Regions from separate parts of the Plantactinospora sp. B5E13 genome, predicted to be linked through region 2. Evidence: riboswitches for the same ligand, from Rfam matches in the RefSeq annotation. Region 2 holds a riboswitch; the other holds the start of a gene.
The links. Region 2 has a riboswitch for S-adenosylmethionine ahead of ABGB05_RS05065 (aminotransferase class V-fold PLP-dependent enzyme). Riboswitches for the same ligand answer to the same signal wherever they lie in the genome.
Positions count from the first base shown of each region.

Region 1: another riboswitch for S-adenosylmethionine. It lies ahead of ABGB05_RS14025 (ABC transporter substrate-binding protein); the one in region 2 lies ahead of ABGB05_RS05065 (aminotransferase class V-fold PLP-dependent enzyme).

Region 1 is NZ_JBDPLT010000012.1:142,958-150,684, reverse strand. It holds gene ABGB05_RS14030 (ThuA domain-containing protein) at 1-2,005, shown strand, start outside; SAM riboswitch class I at 2,168-2,259, shown strand; gene ABGB05_RS14025 (ABC transporter substrate-binding protein) at 2,534-3,445, shown strand; gene ABGB05_RS14020 (amino acid ABC transporter permease) at 3,485-4,279, shown strand; gene ABGB05_RS14015 (amino acid ABC transporter ATP-binding protein) at 4,266-5,111, shown strand; gene ABGB05_RS14010 (hypothetical protein) at 5,201-5,566, shown strand; gene ABGB05_RS14005 (CARDB domain-containing protein) at 5,677-7,727, opposite strand, start outside.
Region 2 is NZ_JBDPLT010000003.1:285,790-293,516, forward strand. It holds gene ABGB05_RS05055 (co-chaperone GroES) at 1-105, shown strand, start outside; gene ABGB05_RS05060 (PrsW family intramembrane metalloprotease) at 140-1,654, opposite strand; SAM riboswitch class IV at 1,723-1,844, shown strand; gene ABGB05_RS05065 (aminotransferase class V-fold PLP-dependent enzyme) at 1,892-3,220, shown strand; gene ABGB05_RS05070 (FUSC family protein) at 3,248-4,510, opposite strand; gene ABGB05_RS05075 (FAD-linked oxidase C-terminal domain-containing protein) at 4,602-5,996, shown strand; gene ABGB05_RS05080 (glycerol-3-phosphate dehydrogenase/oxidase) at 6,022-7,727, opposite strand, start outside.

The sequences.
Region 1 (7,727 bases), on a different contig from region 2:
GGAGATCTACGCGATGGGGATGCGCAACCCGTTCCGGATCACCGTCGACCCGCTCACCGACGCGCTGCTGGTCGCCGACTACGGGCCGGACGCCCGGGCCGCCAACCCGAACCGGGGGCCGGAGGGGACGGTGGAGTTCAACCGGATCACCAGTGCCGGCAACTACGGCTGGCCGTACTGCACCGGCGACAACGTGCCGTTCAACGACTACAACTTCGCCACCTCGACGCCGGGGCCGAAGTTCGACTGCGGCGCCCTGGTCAACAACTCGCCGAACAACACCGGGCTGACCAACCTGCCGGCGGCCCGCCCGGCACTGGTCTGGTACGCCTACTCGGCCTCGGCCGCCTTCCCCGAGCTGGGCACCGGCGGCGGCGGGCCGATGAGCGGCCCGGTCTACGACTACGACCCGGCCAACCCCAGACCGACGAAGTTCCCGGAGTACTACGAGGGCAAGTGGATCGTCTACGAACTGACCCGGCAGTGGTGGAAGACGCTGTCGATCCACGACACGGCGCAGACCTTCGCCGACCCGCGCTTCGGTCCGACCCGGGTCGGCGACCTCCAGTCGATCAACGGGATCTTCGGTGACATGAGCTGGATCCAGCCCTTCGAGGCCGAGTTCGGCCAGGACGGCTCGCTCTACGTGATCGACTTCGGGGTCGGTAGCGGCAGTGGCCGGGGCGGCAGCAACGAGGGCGCCGGGATCTACCGGATCGACTACGTGGCGAACGGCCGGCCGCCGGTGGCGAAGGTGGGCGTGGACCGCGACAGCGGCCCGGGACCGCTGACGGTGCGGTTCTCCAGTACCGGCTCCGCCTCCGCCGACGGCACGCCGATCACGTACGCCTGGGACCTCGACGGGGACGGCGACACCGACTCGACGGCGACGAACCCGACGTACACGTACTCCGAGCGGGGTCAGTTCACCGCCCGGCTGACCGTGACCAGCGCCCGTGGGCTCAGCTCGGTGGCGACCGCGCAGATCACGGTCGGCAACACCCGGCCGGCGGTGGCGTTGAGCGTGCCGAACGGCGGCTTCTTCGACTTCGGCGACCAGATCCCGTACGCGGTGACGGTCACCGACCCGGAGGAGAGCGGCATCGCCTGCGACCGGGTGGTCACCCAGACCCACCTCGGCCACGACAGCCACAGCCACCCGATGGACAACTACCTCGGCTGCTCGGGCACGGTCACCACGGAGGCGAACGGTGGGGACGGACACGGGCCCGGCCAGAACCTCTACACGGTGCTGACCGCCCAGTACACCGACGGCGGCGCGGCCGGCGGGGTGCTGGCGCTGGTCGGCTCGGTCTGGCACGAGTTGCAGCCGAAGAACAGGGAGGCGGAGCACTTCGACGCCGCCCAGGGGATCCAGGTGCTGGAGCGGACGACCGCCCGGGCCGGCCGGCGGGTCGGCGACGTCGACCACGGCGAGTGGATCAGCTTCGGTCCGGTGAACCTGACCGGGATCGGCTCGGTCACCGCCGCGGTCAGCTCGGGCAGCACCGGCGGCACCGTCGAGTTCCGGGCCGACTCGCCGACCGGGCAGCTGCTCGGCACGATGCCGGTCGGCAGCACCGGCGGCTGGGACAACGTGGTCTCGCCGACGGTCAACCTGGCCAACCCGGGCGGGACGTTCACCCTCTACCTGGTCTTCGTCAACCCGGCGCAGGCCGGCGGCACACCCGACCTGCTCTCCCTGGACTGGCTGCGCTTCAACGGCGCGGGGGTGAAACGGGAGACCGGCGGGACGGTCTCGGTCACCGCGAACCCCCGGACCGGGACGGCGCCGCTGTCGGTGGCGTTCACCGGTACGGCCACCCCGGCGGCCGGGCGGACCATCACCGACCGGGCCTGGGACTTCGGTGACAACACCCCGGTCGTGCACGGCACCTCGGCCACCCACTCGTACGCCCGGCCGGGTACCTACACGGCCCGGCTGACGGTCACCGACAGCGCCGGAGCCACGATGTCGAGTCATCTGACCATCACGGTCCGCTAGGTCTGAACGGTCCGGAGGGCACCTTCCTGCCGCCCGGGCGGTAGCCGGTGGCACGGAAGGGGCCCTCCCGGCCAGGCGGCCGGGCGAAGCGTGGCAAGGATTACAGCGCCAACCGCGCTGACCAGTTGGAACGTCGGGCCACCGGCTGCGTAGACTCTGCACCGGCCATCCAGAGCGACCGAGAGACCTGGCTCGTCGACGTCGCAGCAACCCCCCACCACGGGTGCGGGTGCTACCGCCAGGACCGATGGAGGTTCGCAGTGCCTACCACCCGGGCCGAGCGGTCGAGCCGGCTCCATGTCACCTGGCACCGGTGGCGTCGACATGTCGACCTGTGCCGGATCAGCACCATGCTCTGTCGCGGTCACGCCTGACCCCGCCCGCCGGTCGGCGGATCTCCGACCATCTGATTGATCCCCTCGAGGCGGTTGACCTCGACGCTGCGGCACGCCCACGACCGGTGCACGGTCGCGGGCCGCGCGTCCGTGTCGGCGTCGCCCGCCGGATATTTCCTGGAGTTTCCACACAATGCGCCTCAACACCCTGACCACCCGCCTGCTCTCCGGGGTCGCCGCCGTCGCGTTGCTCGGTGCGGTCGCGGCCTGCGGCGGAGGTTCCGCCGACAGCGCCGACAACCCGTACGACCTGCTGCAACCGGGCACGCTGCGGGTCGGCACGCTGACCGACGCGCCGCCGAACGTCTTCCTCAAGGACGGGAAGTTCACCGGTTTCGACAACGACCTGATGACCGCCGTGGCGCAGAGGCTGGGCCTGAAGGTCGAGTTCGTCGGCACCGAGTTCTCCGCACTGCTCGCCCAGGTCAACAACCACAAGTTCGACGCCGGCTCGTCCTCGATCACCATCACCGAGGCGCGGAAGAAGACCGTCGACTTCACCAACGGCTACGACTTCGGCTACTTCGGACTCGACGTACCGGCCGGCTCGCCGATCAGGAGCTTCGCCGAACTGAAGGGCAAGCGGGTCGTGGTGGTGCAGGGCACCGTCCAGGACGACTACGCCACCGCCGAAGGGCTCGACCCGGTCCGGGTGCCGGACTACAACGGCGCGATCAACCAACTCAAGGCCAAGACCGCCGACGCCTGGATCGCCCCGGCCGAGATCGGTGAGAAGTCCGCGCAGGACAGTGGCGGGAAGATCGTACTGGCCGAGAAGCAGCTCAGCTCGGCGCCGACCGCGTTCGCGGTGGCCAAGGGGAACGACCCGCTGCGCGAGGCCCTGAACAAGGCGCTCGACGAGGTGGTCCAGGACGGCACCTGGACCCGCCTCCAGGACCAGTACTACCCGGGTCGGCCGATCCCGGAGACCTTCAAGCCGGGCAGCGGCACCGTGACCTTCCCACCGGTGCAGGCCGGCGCTGGCAGCACGCCGAGCGGCGCCCCGACCGCGCCGGCCAGCCCGACCGGTACGCCGGCGGCCTGACCCTCCACAGGAGACGAGCGAGCAGAGACAGGTGGAGCGATGGAGACGCTGAGGACGTTGTGGGAGACGTTCTTCGACCTGGAGTCGATGCGCGAGGCGCTACCCGAGATGCTCACGGTCGGGCTGCGTAACACGCTGCTGCTGGCGCTCGTCTCCGCGATCCTGGGGACCCTGCTCGGCATGCTGCTGGCCGTCGCCGGCCTGGCCCGGACCCGATGGTTGCGCTGGCCGGCACGGATCTACACGGATGTGTTCCGGGGGCTGCCGGCCGCGGTCACCATCCTGCTGATCGGGGTCGGGTTGGCCCCCCTCGGGCTCGCCTGGTGGGGACCCAACCCGTACCCGCTCGGCATCCTGGCCCTGTCGCTGATCGCGGCGGCGTACATCGGGGAGATCTTCCGGTCCGGCATCCAGAGCGTGGAGGCCAGCCAGCTGGAGGCGACCCGGGCCCTGGGGCTGTCACACGCCGCCGCGATGCGTCTGGTCATCATCCCGCAGGGCGTACGCCGGGTCCTGCCGGCCTGGGTCAACCAGCTGATCGCCCTGATCAAGGACTCCAGCCTGGTCTACTTCCTCGGCCTGGTGGCCAGCCAGCGGGAGCTGTTCCGGATCGGCCAGGACTACGCCGCGAACACCGGAAACGAGTCGGCGCTGCTGCTCGCCGGCCTGTGCTACCTGGCCATCACGGTGCCGCTGACCCACCTCGTGAACTGGGTCGACCGGCGGTTGCGCGACGGTCGGGCCGCCGGGCCGGAGCCCGAGGATCCGCTGGCGCCGGCCGGCGAGACCCCACTGCCCACGTCGACGGAGGGAGGCCCCCATGTCCGACGGTGACCGAGCCGAGCCGTCGACGGACCGGGTCGGCGACAACCGGACCGTGGCGGTGACCGACCTGACGTCGCCGGCCGTCTCGTCCGACCCGGCCGCCGGCCGGGTCTTCGAGTCGGTGAGCGTCGCCACCCGGGACGTCCACCTGGCGTTCGGACGCAATCCGGTGCTGCGCGGCGTCGACCTGGAGGTCGGCCGCGGCGAGACCGCGTGTGTGATCGGCCCGTCCGGTTCCGGGAAGTCGACCCTGCTCCGGACCATCAACCGGTTGTTGGAGCCGGACCGTGGTGACGTGCTGCTCGACGGGCAGAGCGTGCTCTCCGGCGACCCGGACGAGTTGCGCCAGCGGATCGGCATGGTGTTCCAGCAGTTCAACCTCTTCCCGCACATGACCGTACGGCGCAACGTGACCCTGGCCCTCCGACAGCTCAAGGGCCTCTCCCGGGACGAGGCCGACGAGGTGGCACTGCGCCAGCTCGACCTGGTCGGCCTACGGCACAAGGCGGACGTACGACCGGGCCGGCTCTCCGGCGGTCAGCAGCAGCGGGTGGCGATCGCCCGGGCCCTGGCGATGTCACCCCGGGTGATGCTCTTCGACGAGGCGACGTCGGCGCTCGATCCGGAACTGGTCAAGGGGGTGCTGTCGCTGATGGCCGACCTGGCCGGACAGGGCATGACCATGGTCGTGGTGACCCACGAGATGGGGTTCGCCCGGCAGGTCGCCGACCAGGTCGTCTTCATGGACCAGGGCCGGGTGGTCGAGGCCGGCCCACCGGCCGAACTCTTCGCGGCGCCACGCAGTCCCCGGCTCCGGCAGTTCCTCTCCCAGGTGCTCTGACGGTCCTCCCCCGGGTGCGCTGACGGCGGTCTCCCGCGCGGGTACGGCGACGACGAACCGTCGGCCCTCCGGGTAGGACCGCCGCCGGTGTGGATTCCGACGATCCGGTCCTCGTCTTCCTCGCCTCCGCGACCCCGCCCCACCAGGCGGTCGCGCTGCGGATCGAGGGAGCACCACCGGCCCAGTGGCAGGCGACCGTGCTCTACGACTCCGCCGAGACCGTCACCGTCTCCCTGGCCGGGCTGAACACGGTCGACCTCCTCGCCCGACTGCGCCGGCTCCGGGTGCCGGCCGAGATGGTCTACCGGGAGATCCGCGACCTCGGGATCGACTGGGATCCCGAGCAGGAGGTACGGCAGCGTTCCGAGGCGGACATGGCCGACTGGCGGAAGCGGGATCACGAGCACCGGGAACAGCTCAAACGCGAGTTCCTGCGCCGGCAGGCCGAGGACTGACCGGAAGCCGGGACGGGGTCGCCCCCGAGCACGGCGGGCGGCCGTGGGCGGTCATGGACGTGCTCCCGACGCGTGGCGCCTCGGGAGCACGTCCGCCGGTGCCGGTCGGGTCAGCCGCCGTTGATCACAAAGGTCGATCCCGGTTCGACCACGATGTTGCCGGTGGCCGAGTTGGTGATGGTCACGTTCGTCAGGGTCGCGCTGCCCCGGGCGCCGCCCATCGCGAGGATGCCCGCGCCGTTGTTGGACCGGTCGATCCGGACGTTGCTGATCACCACCCCCGGCATGTTGCCGCCACCGGTCTTGAACTGGATGCCGTCGTACGTCGAGTCGTGGATCTCGGTGTCCCTGATGGTGACCCCGACGATGTCCCGGGTCGCCGGGAAGAGTGTGATCGCACCAAACTCCTGGTCCTCGTTCCAGAAGGCCCCGCCGGTGCGGTAGAGGGCGTTGTTCGCGATCAGTGTCTGCCCGGAGAACGGCAGCGGGCTGTGGTCGGTCGCCAACATGATGCCCGGGTAGTTCATCGTGTCGTAGATCAGGTTGTTCTCGATCGAGTTGCCGTAACCGCCGTAGATCGCGATGCCGTTCGCCCGCCACGGCAACTGGACGGTGTTGTTGACGAAGTGGTTGTCGTGGGCGATGTCGACGGACTGGTCCTTGACGTACGGGTTGGCCCAGACCGCGAGCGCGTCGTCACCGGTGGTCCGGAAGGACGAGTTGAAAACCCGCGAGTTGCGGGTGCCGTTGCTGAAGTTGATGCCGTCGGCGTACGTGTTGCGGATCCGCATGCCGGTGAACTCCAGCCCGTCACCGGGTCCCCACAGCTCGGGGATGTTGTCGAAGTCGCGACCGACCCAGGCGCCGACGTTGGCGTGCTCGATCCAGACGTTGCTGATCCTGGTGTTGCGGCCGAACCGTCCGTTGAGCCCGACGCCGCCCTCGGCACCGCCGGGTCCGCCCCGGATCCGGCCGGAGCCGAAGATCGCGATGTCCGAGATCTGGGTGTTGTCGTCGATGTCGAAGCCGAAGTTGCCCTCGTGCGGGTGGTTGATGCCACCGACCACCAGGTGCGGCTCGGTCAGCGTGTAGAGCTGGGAGTGCCACATCCCGGCGCCCCGGATGGTGACGTTGCGGATGCCGACCTGGTTGTGCTGTCCCCGGTTCAACGGGTCGTCGGTCAGGATCTTCTGTTCCTGCCGCCACTGCCCGGCCGGGATCCAGACGCAGCCGATCACCCCGTTCTGGTCGTCGGTCACCGCCCGCTGGATGGCCGCCGTGTCGTCGATGCCGTCGCCCGGCACCGCGCCGTACGCGGTGATCGAGGTGCAGCCGGCCGGTTGGTCCGCCGCCGGCGCCACCTGCTCCAGGTCGACCAGGTCGATGATGTGGAAGGCGGCCGTGTCGGACGCGTCCCGCTGCAGCCGGAACCGGGTGCCGGCCGGGTACGTCTGGGACAGCAGCGCCTGGGACTCGTCGAAGAGCCGTCGGGCGTCGCTCTGCGGGGTGTTGGTCAGTCCTTCCGGCTCATCGGTGTTGCCGTAGAGCCAGCTGTGCCGGGACGAGAACGTCAGCTTCCGGACGAAGGTGTCGTTGACGTAGAGGCTGATGGTGGCCTCGGTGCCGCCGCCGCCCGGCGCGTCGGGGATCGAGTTGCGGACCACGATGGCGTTCGCCGGGTTGGTCGAGGTGACCTCGACGAACTGTCCGGTGCCGGTGAGCCGTACCGACCTGCGGCCGGAGGACTCGGTGGCGAAGTTGGTGTGTCCGAAGGTCCGCAGCGGGTCGGCCTCCAGCAGGGTGCCCTGGTAACGCCCGTCCTCGGCCTCGTACGACACCCACGGGACGGCCGCGCCGCGACCGACGACGATCGACCGCGTACCGATGTTGTTGCCCTCGTTGGTCTCGGCGACGACGTTTGTCGCGTCGGCGGTGGCGGTGATGGTGGCGCCGCCGCTGGTCGCCGTCCAGCTGCCGCTGATCGGCACCTGGGCGGTGGCCCCGGCGGGGATCGACGGGGTGCTGGTGTTCAGGGTGGTGCCGCCGACCACGAGCCGGGTGACGGTGGTCGCGCCGGTCGCGGTGGTGCCCCGGTTGTGCACCGCCACCGTGAAGGTGACGGTCGCGCCGACGGCCGGGTTCGTCGGGTTGACGGTGATGC
Region 2 (7,727 bases):
GAGGTGGAGCTGCACGGCCGGGAGTACGTGCTGCTCCGCGAACGCGACGTGCACGCGGTTGCCGCCCGACGGGTCGAGGACGACTCCACCGGCCTCTACCTCTGACAGGCCCGCCGGCCAGCGCCGGTGGCGACCCGGCTCAGAATCCCGTGGACGGTCGGTACGGCGACGGATGGCCCGGGCCGGCGCCCGGGACCGTCGACGGTCCGCCCGTCCCGTACCACCCGGACGGGCCGTAGCCGCCCGGAACCGGGCCGGGAGAAGGCGCCGGCACCAGCACGACCGGGATCGGCACCACCGGCTCGCTCGGCGCCTCCACCGGCCGGCTGGTCCCGTCCGGGAACGTCAGGTGGTAGCGGGTCCCGTCCCAGAACCCGGGTGGCGCCTGCGGGTCCCGGCCGACAAATACCTGCCGGGCCGCCTGCAGCTCGTCGAGCAGGCGACGCTCCTCGGCCACCGAACGGGCCAACGCGGCCGGCTTGGCGTCCAGGCCCCGGACCATCCCGTCCCGGAGCAGCGCCAGCCGGGTGGCGGCGTACTGGAATCCGCGCATCGCCCGCAGACCGTGCGGACCGGCCACCCGGCGGGCCCACTGTCGGGCCGCGTGCCGCCGGCCGAGACTGCTCAGCGCGGCGACCTCCGGCGGCGTCAACCAGCCCGCCCGTACGTAGTCGGGCAGGGTGCGCTCGGTGAGTCGGCCCTCCCAGCCGCGCAGCCAGATGGCCAGCCCGACCATGCCCAGGAAGATCGGCACCATCAGGCTGATGTAGCTGTAGAGCATGATCAGCGGCTGCCCGGTCTGCTCGACGAGGGTGGGTGCCAGGTTCCAGGTGCCGTGCAGGATCATCGCCAGCAGCAGGCCGGCCAGGGGCGCGGTGATCCGGACCGCCCGGTCGGCGGAGCGGGCCGCGACGCCCAGCCCGACGCCGGTCATCGCGGTGAAGAGCGGGTGGGCGAAGCCGCTGATCAGCACCCGGGAGATGAAGATCGCGATGACGTTCATCGTGCCGGTGGCCGGGCCGTACTGGCTGGCGCCCTCGGCGTAGCCGAGTCCGCCGAGGTAGAGGATGTTCTCCACCATCGCGAACCCGACCGCCGACAGGCCACAGTAGACGATCCCGTCGGTGATGCCGGACCACTCCCGGCGGCGGAAGAGCAGCAGCAGGATCGGGCCCAGCGCCTTGGTCAGCTCCTCGATGAAGGGCGCGACCAGGACCGCCACCAGCGAATCCGACAGTCCGGCCGAGTGGAACAGGTCCGCCGCGAACCCGTTCACGTTCAGCGACGCGTACGTCGACACCGCCGCGCCCCAACCGAAGCAGAAGACGAGGTACTTGACCGGCTCCGGCTCGTACCGGTCGAGCCAGAGGAAACAGGCGACCAGGACCGGCACCGGCACGATCGCCGCGACCAGTCCGACGACCAGCGCGGTGATGCCGAGCCGCTGGCCGAGGGTGAGCAGCATCAACACCGCGCAGCCGGCGATCAGCAGGATCACCCCGACCAGCACCAGGATGCGGCGCCACCCCAGTCCGGACCGTGGCGACCGGACCTGGACCACCGGCAGCCCACCGGGCGGTGCCGGGGGGAACGATCCCGGCGGAACCGGCGACGGTGCGGAGGTGGGCGCACCGGGTGGCGGGGTGTCGACCATGACGTCAGCGTAGTCACATCCGGCAGAGCCTGGTCTCACCACTTCCGCTCCGGCTATGCTCACCGGCAGGTCACGAGTGCCAGCGTTCAGCCCCGGCTTGCTGGCCGGCAACCCTCGTCGAGGTTCGCGGTGGGGTGCCCCGGGTGATGACCGGGCCTGGTCGCACCGCCGCGCCAGGCAAGCGCGGGCCCCGACCCAATCCCACTCCGGGGTCCCTGGACTGCCGGAGGTACCCCGATGAGTACGACCCTCGCGTCCCGTTCCCGCCGTACCGCACCCCGGGAGGCCGGGAACGCGCCGGCCGCCGGCGTCGCCGTGCCGGACAACGGCCGCACCGTGCCGGGTGCCAGGCCGCTCGACGTGCTCGGCGTACCCGGGCAGGTCAACCTCGACTACGCCGCCACCGCGCCGTGCGCCCGGGCCGCCGCCGACGCGGTGGCCGAACTTCTGCCCTGGTACGGCAGTGTGCACCGGGGCGCCGGAGCGCTGTCCCGGCGCAGCACCCTCGCCTACGAGCGTTCCCGGGAACAGGTCGGCGACTTCCTCGGCGTCCGCGCGGGTGACCACGTCATCTTCACCCGCAACACCACCGACGCGCTGAACCTGCTGGCCCGGGCCCTGCCGCCCGGTGCCCGGGTGGTCACCTTCGGCGGCGAGCACCACGCCAACCTGCTGCCGTGGCCCACCGGGACGGTCCGGCTGCCGGTCCCCGACTCCCCCGCCGCAGCCGTCCGGGCGCTCGACGCCGCCCTACGGGAACTGCGCCGGGGCACCGACGGGACAGGGCCGATCCTGGTCGCGGTGACCGGGGCCAGCAACGTCACCGGGGAGGTCTGGCCGGTCGCGGAACTGGCCCTGGCCGCCCACCGGTACGGCGCCCGGATCGCCCTGGACGCGGCCCAGCTCGCCCCGCACGCCCCGGTCGACCTCGGCGCGCTGGACGTGGACTACGTCGCGGTCTCCGGACACAAGCTGTACGCCCCGTTCGGGGTCGGCGTACTGGCCGGGCGGTCGGACTGGCTGGACGCGGCCCCGCCGTACCTGGCCGGTGGCGGGGCCACCCTGGCGGTCGGCACCGCCACCCACGACGTCCGGTGGACGACCGGGCCGGCCCGACACGAGGCGGGCACCCCGAACCTGCTCGGCGCGGTCGCGCTGGCCGCTGTCTGTACGGCGTTGGAGGCTGCGGACCGGGCCGCGCTGTACGCCCACGAGCAGGCCCTCCTCGCCCACCTGCGGGCCGGACTCGCCGCGCTGCCGCAGGTGTGCGAACTGCGTACCTTCGCCGCCGAGGCGCCCCGGGTCGGGATCGTGTCGTTCGTGGTCGCCGGCCGGGATTCGGCGGAGGTCGCCGCGGAACTCGCCCGGGGGTGGCAGATCGGAGTTCGGGACGGGAAGTTCTGTGCCCATCCGCTGGCCCGACGCCTGCTCACCGAGGCGGCCACCCGAACCGGACGGACCGACCTGCCGGGCACGGCGCTGCGGGCCAGCATCGGCCTGGGCAGTGGCCGCGAGCACGTCGACCGCCTGCTGACCGCCCTGGGTACGCTCACCGGCGCCAGCTGAGCCGGCCGGCAGGTCAGGCCGGCCGGATTAGATGGCCCGGCGGCGACGCTGCCCGCCCGACCGGGTCGTCTGGCCCTCGCGGGCCGCCTTCTGGGCGGCCTGGGTGGCGTCGTCGGGGTGCCCGCCGGCCGCCAGCCGCACCAGCCGGTTCGCCTCGGTCCGTTCGATGCCGGTCGCCCGGAGCACGTCACTGCCGGCGGTCCGGACCTGCGCGACCACCACGCTGCCGGAGAACCCCACCCCCTCGTCGTACGCCCGGCCGGCCTGCCCGATCGCCTGCAGCGCCTGCTCCCGTGCGGCCTCCGGCTCGATGCCGATCCCGAGATCCTTGCGAAGCAGCTTCACCGCGTCGGCCAGCAGCGCCACCGCGGTCGCCAACTCCTCCGGCACCGGCTCGTCGTCCTCCAGCACGGTGACCGCGCGCCGGATCAGCGTGCCGCTGTTGTGCACCGCGTGTTCGATGAACTGGGAACTCTCCACGTACTGGGTGAGCGCCGGCCGGCGGTGCCAGCGCACCGGCGACAGGATCGAGGTCTCCCGGCCGCCCTCCAGCGCCTCTTCGAAGCCCTGCAGGTGCTCCTCGACCTCGTTCAGCCGGTCCAGGGCCCGCTGCGCCCGGGGCGCGTCCCGGGTTCTGAGCGCCTCCGCGGTCTCGGTCAGCTCCTCGGTGAGCCGGCCCAGTGCCGGCCGGGCCGCCCGGTCCACCACCCGAAGCGGATTCAGTGGCAGGACCAGCGCGATGACCACCAGCCCGGCGGCCCCACCGATCAGCGCGTCGATCACCCGGGGCGCCTCGACGTTCGACATGGAGGGCATGACGGTCACGATCAGCACGGCGGTCGCCGCCGCCTGGGTGACCACCGCCGGACCGCCGCCCAGGAAGATGGTGACCACGATCGAGAGCAGCACGATCAGGCCGAGTTGCCACGCGCCACGTCCGGCCAGCAGGACCAGCAGGTCACCGAGTCCGATCCCCACCGCGACGCCGATGATCAGCTCGACGGTCCGGCGGAACCGCTGCCCGACCGAGGAGGCGATGGTGCCGATCGCGGAGATCGGCGCGAAGACCGGCGACGGGTTGCCCAGCAGTTCGTGCGAGGCGGTCCAGGCCAGCGCCGCCGCCACCGAGGCCTGCACCGACAGCAGCAGGTTGAACCGTACGGCGTGCCAGCGGTCCTTCACCGTGGCCCTGGAGCGCCTCCGGAACTCCTTCGCCAGCTGACTGATCCGCTCCCGGTCCAGGTCCAGGTCGACCGGCGCTTTTGCCACGGTGTCCCGGACGGTGCGCATGGCGGGGACTACCCGCTTCCGAACCTTCCTAACAGTGGCGGTCCGAAACCGACCATGGTCGACAGGTCGTCGGCCGACTAGCCTGCCCACCATGCCGGATCTTCTCGACGACCTGCGGGCGGCACTCGGTGAATCCGCCGTACTGACCGATCCCGACCTGCTCCGCGGCTACCAGCGCGACGAGGCCGACCTCTGCGTGGCCGGCATGCCGGCCGTGGTGGTCCGGCCGCTCAGCACCGCCGACGTGGTCGCCGTGGTCCGGACCGCCGCGGCGTACGGCGTACCGGTGGTGCCGCAGGGGGCCCGGACCGGCCTGGCCGGGGCCGCGAACGCGGTCGACGGCGCGGTGGTGGTCTCCATGACGGCGATGGACGAGATCCTCGAGATCGACCCGGTGAACCGGATCGGTGTGGTGCAGCCGGGGGTGGTCAACGCCGCCCTGGCGGCCGCGGTCGCCAAGCACGGGCTGCGCTACCCGCCCGACCCGGGCTCGTGGGAGTCGTCGACGATCGGCGGCAACGTCTCCACGAACGCCGGCGGCATGTGCTGCGTCAAGTACGGCGTCACCACCGAGTACGTCCTCGGCCTTGAGGTGGTGCTCGCCGACGGCGAGGTGCTGCGGACCGGGCGACGTACCGCCAAGGGGGTCGCCGGGTACGACCTGACCCGGCTCTTCGTCGGTTCGGAGGGCACCCTCGGCGTGATCACCGAGGTGACGGTCTCGCTGCGCCCGGCGGCCGAGGAGTCACTGACCCTGGTCGCGGTCTTCCCGTCCACCGCCGCCGCCGGCCGGGCGGTCGCCGGGATCTCCGCCCAGGGGCTCAGCCCGAGCCTGCTGGAACTGCTGGACCGGACACACCTGCGGGCGATCGAGGCGTACCGGCCGATGGGGTTGCGGACCGACGCCGGCGCGCTGCTGCTCGCCGCCGCCGACACCGGGCCCCGGGCCGCCGCCGACCTGGCCCGACTGGCCGAGGTCTGTACGGCCAGCGGTGCCGACGAGGTCTACGCGGCGACCGACGCCGAGGAGGCGTCCGCGCTGCTCCAGGCACGTCGGCTGGCCCACCCGGCGATGGAGCGGTTCGCCGCGCAGGCGTTCCCGGGCGGCAACGGCGGGCTGGTCATCGACGACATCGCGGTACCCCGGGACGCGCTGGCGGCGCTGCTGGACGGGGTGGCCCGGATCGCCGAGGAGTGCGACGTACCGATCGGGGTGGTCGGGCACGCCGGGGACGGCAACATGCACCCGAACATCGTGGTGGACCGGGCCGACCCGGCCAGCGTGGCCCGCGGCCGGCGGGCCTTCGACGCAATCATGGAGCTGGGGCTCTCGCTCGGCGGCACCTGCACCGGCGAGCACGGGGTGGGACTGCTGAAGCGGGACTGGCTGGCCCGGGAGATCGGTCCGGTCGGGGTACGGGTGCACCAGGCGATCAAGCACGCCCTCGACCCGACCGGACTGTTCAACCCCGGCAAGGTGGTCTAGTCAGCCGCCCCGGCCGGCCCGTCGCTCAACCCGACAGTTGTGCCCCGTCCGGCCCGACACCCGCGCCACGGTCGGCGGCCAGACCGCGTACGTCGGGAGCGCCGAGCCGGGCCGCGTCCGCGGTGGCGTCGTCCGGCATCCGCTGCGACTGCCGCTCGGCCGCCACCCGGGCCAGGTAGTGCTCGACCTCGCGGGCCCGTACCGAGGCGTCCCAGCCGAGCACCCGGCCCATCAGTTCGGCCGCCTGCTCGGCCGACTCGGCACCCCGGTGCGGCGTCTCGAACGAGATCCGGGTACGCCGGGTCAGCACGTCGTCCAGGTGCAGCGCGCCCTCGGCCCGGGCCGCGTACACCACCTCGGCGGCGAGGTACTCCGGTGCCCCGGCCAGCGGTGATCCGAGCAGCGGCTCGGCGTCGACCATGGCGAGGAGTTCGCCGGTCAGGTTGCCGTACCGCTCCAGCAGGTGTTCCACCACCCCGGCCGGTACGCCGTGTCGGCGGGCCAGGTCGGCCCGGTCCCGCCACAGCGCGGCGTACCCGTCGGCGCCGAGCAGCGGCAGGTCGGCGGTGCGGGACGCGCGGACGTTGCCGAGCCGGCGGGCCGCCTTGTCGACCACGTCGGCGGCCATCACCCGGTACGTCGTGTACTTGCCGCCGGCGACCAGCAGCAGCCCGAGCATCGGCTCGAAGACCGCGTGCTCGCGGGACAGTTTCGACGTCGAGTCCGCCTCGCCGGTCAGCAGCGGGCGCAGCCCGGCGTAGACGCCCTCGATGTCGTCGGTGGTCAACGGCCGGTCGAGCACGGTGTTGACCTGGTCGAGCAGGTAGTCGATGTCGCGGGCCGAGGCGGCCGGGTGGGCCCGGTCGAGCCGCCAGTCGGTGTCGGTGGTGCCGATGATCCAGTGCCCGCCCCAGGGCAGGACAAAAAGCACCGAGGTCGGCGTACGCAGGATCAGCCCGGCCTCGCCGGTGATCGCCGAGCGGGGCACCACCAGGTGCACCCCCTTGGAGGCGCGGACCCGCAGCCCGCGCCGGACGCCGACGTCGCCGAGCAGCTCGGACATGTCGTCGCTCCACACCCCGGTGGCGGCGATCACGGTCCGGGCGTTCACCTCGAACTCGGCGGGTTCGCCGTTCCCCTGCGCCGGCGCTTCCATGTCCCGGACCCGTACCCCGGTCACCTCGCGGGCCTGCCGGTTCAGGCCGACGACCCGGGCGCTGGTCACCACGGCCGCGCCGAGGCTGGCCGCGGTCCGGGCCAGGGTGACCACCAGCCGGGCGTCGTCGACCTGGCCGTCGTAGTAGCGGATCGCCCCGGAGACCGCGTCGGCGCGCAGGCTCGGGAAGATCCGGCGGGTGCCCTCCCGGCTGAGGTGCCGGTGCAGCGGCATGCCGCGCCCGCCGCCGAAGATCCCGGCGAAGGCGTCGTACGCGGCGACCCCGGTGCCGTAGTAGGAGCGCCGCCAGACCCGCTTCGGCAGCGCCGTGGGTCCGTCCGCGGCCGGCAGTGGCACCAGGATCGGCACCGGACGGACCAGGTGCGGCGCGAGTCGGGTGGCGAGCAGGCCCCGCTCGGTCAGCGCCTCGTGGACCAGCCCGAGTTCCAGCTGTTCCAGGTAGCGCAGCCCGCCGTGGATGAGTTTGCTGGACCGGCTGGACGTGCCGGCGGCGTAGTCACGGGCCTCGACCAGCGCCACCTTCAGCCCCCGGGAGGCCGCGTCGAGCGCGGCGC